2 regions of the Streptomyces sp. DT190 genome follow, and region 1 is predicted to be linked to the other one. Evidence: riboswitches for the same ligand, from Rfam matches in the RefSeq annotation. Region 1 holds a riboswitch; the other holds the start of a gene.

What was found. A riboswitch is a leader RNA that binds a small molecule or an ion and turns the genes downstream of it on or off. The one in region 1 is predicted to bind thiamine pyrophosphate.
Region 2: it holds a riboswitch for thiamine pyrophosphate, as region 1 does, so the genes downstream of both, thiO (glycine oxidase ThiO) here and ACPXCS_RS23755 (thiamine ABC transporter substrate-binding protein) in region 1, are expected to answer to the same signal.

What each region holds. Positions count from the first base shown of each region.
Region 1 covers NZ_JBNCNM010000014.1:64,604-69,008, forward strand. The annotation lists gene ACPXCS_RS23750 (ABC transporter permease) at 1-1,581, opposite strand, end outside; gene ACPXCS_RS23755 (thiamine ABC transporter substrate-binding protein) at 1,557-2,594, opposite strand; TPP riboswitch at 2,718-2,823, opposite strand; gene rlmN (23S rRNA (adenine(2503)-C(2))-methyltransferase RlmN) at 2,848-3,954, opposite strand; gene ACPXCS_RS23765 (SRPBCC family protein) at 4,111-4,405, opposite strand, start outside.
Region 2 covers NZ_JBNCNM010000010.1:45,868-50,272, reverse strand. The annotation lists gene ACPXCS_RS19155 (Rv2175c family DNA-binding protein) at 114-479, opposite strand; gene ACPXCS_RS19150 (NAD(P)/FAD-dependent oxidoreductase) at 570-1,811, opposite strand; TPP riboswitch at 2,003-2,114, shown strand; gene thiO (glycine oxidase ThiO) at 2,112-3,281, shown strand; gene thiS (sulfur carrier protein ThiS) at 3,278-3,478, shown strand; gene ACPXCS_RS19135 (thiazole synthase) at 3,481-4,278, shown strand; gene pknB (Stk1 family PASTA domain-containing Ser/Thr kinase) at 4,399-4,405, shown strand, end outside.

The DNA of each region.
Region 1 (4,405 bases):
GGCCATCGCCTGCCCGTAGTTGAGCTCCCCGGGCCGCCCCAGCAGCCGGGCCACGGCCACCGGCAGCGTCGGGTTGTCGGGCCGCGCGATGAACACGGTCGCCCCGAACTCCCCCAGGGACACCGCGAAGGCGAACCCGGCCGCGATCAGCAGCGCCCGCCGTACGAGCGGCAGGTCCACCTCCCGCCACACCCGCCAGGGCGAGGCCCCGAGCACCGAGGCCGCCTCCCGCAGCCGCGTGTCCACGGCCCGCAGCACCGGCAGCATGGTCCGCACCACGAACGGCACCCCGACCAGGGCCTGCGCCAGCGGCACCAGGATCCACGAGGACCGCAGATCCAGCGGCGGCTCGTCCAGGGCGATCAGGAACCCGAAGCCGACGGTCACCGCGGACACCCCGAGCGGCAGCATCAGCAGCGCGTCGAAGCCGCGCACGAACCGCCCGGCGTCGCGCCGGGTGAGCGCGGCGGCGGCCAGGGCGCCGATCGCCACGGCGATGAGGGTGGCGGCGACGGCGTACGACAGCGAGTTGCCGATCGCCTCGATCGGCGGGACGAGGAACACTCCCCCGTCCGCGCGGGTCAGCGCCCGGTAGTAGCCGAAGCCGGGCGCGTCCAGCGACCGCTGCACCAGCACGGCCAGCGGCAGCAGGATCAGCAGCACGACGGTGGCGAGCACCCCGCCCAGCAGCGCCCACTGCCCGGCACCGCGCGGCCGGCGCGCGGTCACGGCCGGGTCCACCAGCCGCAGCGCGGTCTCCCGCCGCCGTACGGTCCAGGCGTGCAGGGCGAGGATGACGCCCACCGCGGCGAACTGGATCAGCGTCAGCACGGCCGCCGTGGACAGGTCGAAGATCTCCGAGGTCTGCCGGTAGATCTCCACCTCCAGGGTGGAGAAGGTGGGCCCTCCCAGAATCTGGACGACCCCGAAGGAGGTGAAGGTGAACAGGAAGACCATCAGCGTGGCGGCGGCCACGGCCGGGGCGAGGGCCGGCAGGGTGACCTGCCGCCAGGCCCGCGCACGGGAGGCGCCCAGCATCCGCGCGACCTCCTCCTGCCGCGGGTCGAGCTGCGACCACAGTCCGCCCACCGTCCGTACGACGACGGCGTAGTTGAAGAAGACGTGCGCGAGCAGGATCGCCCACACGGTGGTGTCCAGGCGCACGCCCCCCAGCTCGTCGAGCAGTCCCCCGCGCCCGACCAGCGCCAGGAAGGCCGTGCCGACCACGACCGTGGGCAGCACGAACGGCACGGTCACCACCGCCCGCAGCACCTGCTTGCCCGGGAACTCCAGACGCGCGAAGACGTACGCGCCGGGCAGGGCGAGCAGCAGCGTGAGCGCGGTGGAGACGAGCGCCTGCCAGGTGGTGAACCACAGGACGTGCCGGACGTCGGACTGCGCCAGCACCTCGCCGATCCGCCCGGGGTGCCAGGCCCCGTCGGCCTTCAGACCGCGCGCGACGATCGCGGCGACGGGGTAGGCGAAGAAGACCGCGAAGAACGCGACGGGCACGGTCAGCAGACCGAGCCGCGCCGCCGCGCCCCGCGCCCGGCCGGTCACTTGAGGACGAGCGAGGTCCACGACTTGACCCACGGGTCACGCCGGTCGGCGATCTTCGCCGGGTCCATGGTCCGGGGGTCCTTCGCCTGGGGCCCGTACCGCGTGAACTCCGGCGGCACCTGGGCGCCCTCGGTCACCGGGTAGACGAACATGTTGAGCGGCATGTCCTCCTGGAACTCCTTGCTGATCAGGAAGTCCAGCAGGGCCTTGCCGCCCTCGGGGTTCCCGGCGTTGCTCAGCAGTCCGGCGTACTCGACCTGCCGGAAGCAGGTGCCCTCGGCGACCCCGGTCGGGGCGGTGCTCGGCCTGGGGTCGGCGAAGACGACCTCGGCGGGCGGCGAGGACGCGTACGACACGACGAGCGGCCGGTCGCCCTTGGCCTTCCTGCCGCCGGCCGAGCCGGAGAACTCCTCGTTGTAGGCCTGCTCCCAGCCGTCGACGACCTTCACGCCGTTGGCCTTGAGCTTCTTCCAGTAGCCCTCCCAGCCGGCGTCCCCGTACCGGGCGGCGGTGCCGAGCAGGAAGCCGAGCCCGGGCGAGGAGGCGGAGGCGTTCTCGGTCACGAGGAGGTTCTTGTACTGCGGCTCGACGAGGTCGTCGAAGCTGCGCGGCGGTTCCAGCTTGCGATCGGCGAAGTACTTCTTGTCGTAGTTCACGCAGATGTCGCCGGTGTCGACGGGCGTGACCCGGTGCTTGCCCTGGTCGACCCGGTACTCGGCCTTGACGCGGTCGGAGCCCTTCGCCTCGTACGGCTGGAACAGGCCGTTGTCGAGGGCGCGGGACAGCAGGGTGTTGTCGACGCCGAAGAGGACGTCGCCCTGCGGGTTGTCCTTGGTCAGGATGGCCTTGTTGACGGCCTGCCCGGCGTCGCCGTCCTTCAGCACCCGGACCTTGTAGCCGGACTGCTTCTCGAAGGCGGCGATCACGTCCTTGGACGCGGCCCACGAGTCGTGGCTGACGAGCGTCACCGTCTTGGAGCCGCCGGACTCCTGGTCGTCGCCGGACGAGCCGCACGCGGCGAGCGTGCCGGCCATGCCGAGTCCGACGGCCACCGCCGTCAGCCGCCTGATGGTGTTGTCCACTTCATTCCTCCTGGGGTGACCAGGAGAAGACGCGGCCCCGCCCGGGACCGCGAGGTCCCGGGCAGGGCGCAACAGCTCGAGTGATGACCGATCTCCCTACCCAGAATGACCTGGGCCAGGTTCGGAGGGTCTGCGGCCGGTGCCGCACTCTCAGCGCTGTGGCGCTCCCCTGTCGGAATATGCAGATGTTCTTACGCCAGTCAGACTACCGTTCGGTGGCGGCGAGCTGACCACACGCCCCGTCGATCTCCTGACCACGGGTGTCCCGGATCGTCACCGGCACACCATGCGCGGCGATGGCCTCCACGAACGCCTTCTCGTCCTCCGGCCGCGAGGCCGTCCACTTCGACCCGGGCGTCGGGTTCAGCGGGATGAGGTTGACGTGCACGGGCCGGCCCTTGAGCATCCGGCCGAGCCGGTCACCGCGCCAGGCCTGGTCGTTGATGTCCCGGATCAGCGCGTACTCGATGGACAGCCGTCGCCCGGACCTGGCGCTGTACTCGAAGCCCGCGTCCAGCACCTCGCGCACCTTCCACCGCGTGTTCACGGGCACGAGGGTGTCGCGCAGCTCGTCGTCCGGGGCGTGCAGCGAGATGGCCAGGCGGCACTTGAAGCCCTCGTCGGAGAACCGGTGGATGGCCGGCACGAGCCCGACCGTCGAGACGGTGATCCCGCGCTGGGACAGGCCCAGCCCGTCGGGCTCGGGGTCGGTGAGCCGCCGGATGGCGCCGACGACCCGGTTGTAGTTCGCGAGGGGCTCGCCCATCCCCATGAACACGATGTTGCTGAGCCGCGCGGGCCCCCCGGGCACCTCGCCGTCCCGCAGGGCGCGCATCCCGTCCACGATCTGGTGCACGATCTCGGCGGTGGACAGGTTCCGGTCCAGTCCCGCCTGCCCCGTCGCACAGAACGGGCAGTTCATCCCGCACCCGGCCTGCGAGCTGATGCACATGGTCACCCGGTCCGGGTAGCGCATCAGCACGGACTCGACGAGCGTCCCGTCGAACAGCCGCCACAGGGTCTTGCGCGTGGTGCCCTGGTCGGTCGACAGATGCCGCACGACGGTCATCAGCTCGGGCAGCAACGCTTCCCGCAGCCGCCCGCGCGACCCGGCCGGGATGTCGGTCCACTGCTCCGGATCGTGCGCGTACCGCGCGAAGTAGTGCTGCGAGAGCTGCTTGGCGCGAAACGGCTTCTCCCCGACAGCGGCGACGGCCTCCTTGCGCTCGGCAGGAGTGAGATCGGCGAGATGCCGCGGCGGCTTCTTGGCTCCGCGCGGGGCAACGAAAGTGAGTTCTCCGGGTGCAGGCATAACCCTTCCAGTGTGGCAGATCCACGGAAGTGACCCTCGCCGGTCGTCCGCCAGGGCCCCGTGACGGCAAGCCGCCAGGTCAGTGCATTCCTCGCGGCCGGGTGAGCGACGCCATCGCGCGAAGTGCCGCGCCCGCTCCGCCGGGGAGCGGGGGCCCTACCCGCCCACGTGCTCCAGCCGGTCCTTCAGAAGCCGCTCGTTGCGCGGCAGCTCCTTGCGGACCTGGGGGCGGACGACCAGCGGGACCAGGACCTTGCCGACGCCGTGGCCCTCGAAGTCGACGGCGATCGTGACGTGGGAGCGGCGCCCCTCGTCGAACGGCTCGACCTCGCCGTGCACCCGGGCCCGGATCGGGCCGTCGACCCCGCGCATGCCCCAGCTGTGCGGCGGGTCGTACTCGGTGACCTCCATGGTCATCGGCATCACACGGCGGCCGACGTGCCGGGTGACG
Region 2 (4,405 bases), on a different contig from region 1:
GGGCGCGGGCGTCCCCCGGGCCGTGACCCCGCGGGGCCACGGCCCTCCACGGGCGGTTGTTCGGGCCCGGCTCCGCTCACGCGGTGCCGGACGTATGTTCGGTCGAGGTCGGGTCAGACCGCGAGCGCCTGGGCGCGGCGCTTCACCTCCGTACCGCGGTTCTCACGGAGCGCCTGCGCCGGGGTGCCGGGCAGGGACGGGTCGGGGGTGAACAGCCACTCCAGCATCTCTTCGACCGTGAAGCCGTCGTCCCGCAGGAGCGTCAGGGTCCCGGACAGGCCCTTGACGACCTTGTCCCCGTCGACGAAGTCCGCGGGGACGTGCAGCGCGCGGTTCTCACCGCGGCGTACGGCGATGAGCTGGCCCTCCTTGACCAGCTGCCGCACCCGCGTCACCTCGACGCCGAACTGTTCGGCGATGTCGGGCAGGGTGAGCCAGGCAGGGACGAGAGCATCGATCTTTGCGTCAATCTCGGTCACGGAAACCAGCCTGCCATCCGCCACCGACAGTCGGAAGTCGGCCCGGTCCACCCGGGCGGACGCGCCGGGCCCCGCACCCGCCGGCGGGCCCTACGCGGCGGCCGCCTTCAGGGGCCTGGCCGGGTCCGTCAGCAGCACCGGGTTCAGCGGCGTACCCGACTCGATCAGGCGGCGGCCCTGCGCCAGGTCCCGGGGGCGGCCGACCGCCAGCAGGGCGACCAGCCGCTCGCCGCGCAGCCAGCACACCGTCCAGGCCGGACCGGACGGGTCGCCGCGCCACAGGGTCGTGTCGGCGTCCGCGTGGTGCCCGGCGTACTGCACGAACCTGCCGAACTGCTCGGACCAGAAGTACGGGACCGGGTCGTAGACCGCGGGTGTCTCGCCCGTGGCCCGGCCGACGATGTTCGCGGCGACCGTGCGCGGGCCCTGCAGGGCGTTGTCCCAGTGGTGCACCAGCAGGCGCTCGCCGTAGCGCCCCGAGGGGAAGGAGGCGCAGTCGCCGACCGCGTACACGTCCGGCACCGAGGTGCGCAGGTGCTCGTCGGCCCGGATCTCGCCGTGGCCGCCCAGCTCGATCCCGGAGCCGGCCAGCCAGGCCGTCGCCGGGCGGGCGCCGATGCCGACCACGACCGCGCCCGCGGGCAGCCGCGAGCCGTCGTCGAGGACGACCGCGCCGGGCTCGACGCGCTCCACGCGCGCGTGCGTGCGCAGCACCGCTCCCGCGTCGGCGTACCAGCCGGCCATCGGGGCGGCGACCTCGGCGGGCAGCGCCCCGGCGAGCGGCCGTTCGGCCGCCTCCACGACGGTCACCGCGCAGCCCGCCTCGCGCGCGGCGGTGGCGAACTCCGCGCCGATCCAGCCCGCGCCGACGACCACGATGTCGTGCTGGCGGGCGAGCACCGGCCGCAGCCGCTCGGCGTCGTCCAGGGTGCGCAGCAGATGCACACCGGGCACGCCCTCCGCGCCGGGCAGCCGGACCGGTTCGGCTCCCGTGGCCACGACCAGGACGTCGTAGGGCACGGGCCCGTCCTCGGTGTCCAGTTCGTGGTCACCGGGGCGCACGCCCAGCACCTCGCAGCCGAGCCGCAGCTCGATGCCGAGGGCCTCGAAGTCGACGTCGAAGGCGGAACCCTCGGACTTGCCGAGCAGGACGGCCTTGGACAACGGCGGCCGGTCGTAGGGCTGGTGGGGTTCGGCGCCGATCAGCAGCACCGGGCCGGCGAAGCCCCGCTCCCGCAGTGCGACAGCGGTCTGCACCCCGGCCATGCCCGCGCCCGCCACGACCACGCGCCCGGGCCCGGACGCCCCTGGTTCCTGCGTCTGCTCGCTCACCTGATCACCATAGTCAGCTGACGTCGCGTCAGTCAGTGCCCCTGCGCCGTGACCTGCTCCACAGCGCCCGTCCCGCCACCCGGGCCCGCCTTTCCGGGTACCCCCGAACCGCCGGCGTACGACGCCGGGGTGGCCGGTTCCGTGCGGAGGCTGCCTACTGCGCGCCGCGGCGTCCGGTTAGGCTGGCCCCCGCAGAGACTCGCGGGAGCCCGGACGCACCGGGCTGAGAGGGAGGCTGGCGGCCTCCGACCGTACGAACCTGATCCGGGTCATGCCGGCGAAGGGAGGGGCTGGACGCCCATGTCGCGTACGCGAACCTCAGACGTCCTCGTCATCGGGGGCGGGATCATCGGGCTGGTCACGGCCTGGCGGGCCGCGCAGCGCGGACTCGCCACGGCGGTGGTGGACCCCGAGCCGGGCGGCGGAGCCGCGCAGGTGGCGGCCGGGATGCTGGCCGCCGTCACGGAACTGCACTACGGCGAGCAGACCCTGCTCGGCCTGAACCTCGCCTCCGCCCGGCGCTACCCGGACTTCACGGCCGAACTCACCGAGCTGACCGGCCACGACCTGGGCTACCGCCGCTGCGGCACGCTCGCCGTGGCCCTGGACGCCGACGACCGCGCCCACCTGCGCGAGCTGCACGCCCTGCAGCAGCAGTCGGGGCTGGACTCCCAGTGGCTGTCGGGGCGGGAGTGCCGGCGCCTGGAGCCGATGCTCGCGCCGGGCGTGCGCGGGGGCCTGCGGGTGGACGGCGATCACCAGATCGACCCGCGGCGGCTGGCCGGAGCGCTGGTCGCCGCGTGCGAGCGGGCCGGTGTGGTCTTCCACCGGGAGTGGGCCGAGCGGCTCACCGTCTCCCGGGACCGGGCCGCCGGTGCCGTCACGGCCGACGGGACCGGGCTGGCCGCCGGGCAGGTCGTGCTGGCCGGGGGCAGCCTGAGCGGGCGTCTCGCGGGGGTGCCCGAGGAGGTGCTGCCGCCGGTGCGGCCCGTGAAGGGCCAGGTCGTGCGGCTGACCATGCCGGGGCGGCACGGGCCGTTCCTGAGCCGGACCGTGCGCGCGGTCGTCCGCGGCAGCCACGTCTACCTGGTGCCGCGCGAGAGCGGGGAGCTGGTCGTCGGGGCGACCAGCGAGGAACTCGGCTGGGACACCGTCGTCACCGCGGGCGGCGTGTACGAGCTGCTGCGCGACGCGCACGAGCTGGTCCCGGGCATCACCGAGCTGCCGCTCGTCGAGACCCGCGCCGGGCTGCGCCCCGGTTCCCCCGACAACGCGCCCCTGCTCGGCCCGACCGCGCTGGAGGGCCTGCTGCTGGCCACCGGGCACTACCGCAACGGCGTCCTGCTCACGCCGGTGACCGGCGACGCCCTCGCGCACGCCCTGACGACGGGCGAACTCCCCGAGGAGGCCCGCCCCTTCACCCCCCGGCGCTTCAGCACCACCACCGCACTCACGGAGCAGCCCGCATGAACATCTCCGTCAACGGCGAGCCCCGGGACGTCCGGCCCGGCACGGCCCTCGACACCGTCGTGCAGTCGCTCACCGCGTCCCCCTCGGGAGTGGCCGCCGCCCTCAACGAAACCGTCGTCCCGCGCACCCAGTGGCCGTCCACGCCCCTCTCCGAGGGAGACCGCGTGGAGGTCCTCACCGCCGTCCAAGGAGGCTGACCATGGCCGACGATCCGTTCGTCCTCGGGGGAACGACCTTCACCTCCCGCCTGATCATGGGCACCGGCGGGGCGCCCAGTCTCGACGTGCTGGAGCGGTCGCTGGTGGCGTCCGGGACGGAGCTGACGACGGTCGCGATGCGCCGCGTGAACCCCTCGGTGCACGGCTCGGTGCTGTCCGTCCTCGACCGGCTCGGCATCCGGGTGCTGCCCAACACGGCGGGCTGTTTCACCGCCGGGGAGGCCGTCCTGACCGCCCGTCTCGCGCGCGAGGCCCTCGGCACCGACCTGATCAAGCTGGAGGTCATCGCCGACGAGCGCACACTGCTGCCGGACCCGGTCGGGCTGCTGGAGGCGGCCGAGACGCTCGTCGACGACGGCTTCACGGTGCTGCCGTACACCAACGACGACCCCGTGCTGGCGCGCAGGCTGGAGGAGGTGGGCTGCGCGGCGGTCATGCCGCTGGGCTCGCCCATCGGCTCCGGGCTCGGCATCCGCAACCCGCACAACTTCCAGCTGATCGTCGAGCAGGCGCGCGTGCCGGTGATCCTGGACGCGGGCGCCGGGACGGCGTCGGACGCGGCACTGGCGATGGAACTGGGATGCGCGGGTGTGATGCTCGCCTCGGCGGTGACGCGGGCGCAGGAGCCGGTGCTGATGGCCGACGCCATGCGGCACGCCGTGGAGGCGGGGCGGCTGGCCCGGCGGGCGGGACGGATCCCCCGGCGGCATTTCGCCCAGGCGTCGTCGCCCTCCGAGGGCCTGGCCGCCCTGGATCCGGAGCGTCCCGCCTTCCAGTAGGGACGGCGCCGGGGCATCCGGAGGGAGGCCTCGGGACGGACGTCACAGGACGGCTGCAGTACCGCCCCGAATCCACCGGGGGGAAGGGGGCTGTCGGTCATGACTCGTACACTCGCCTGCGTGGACA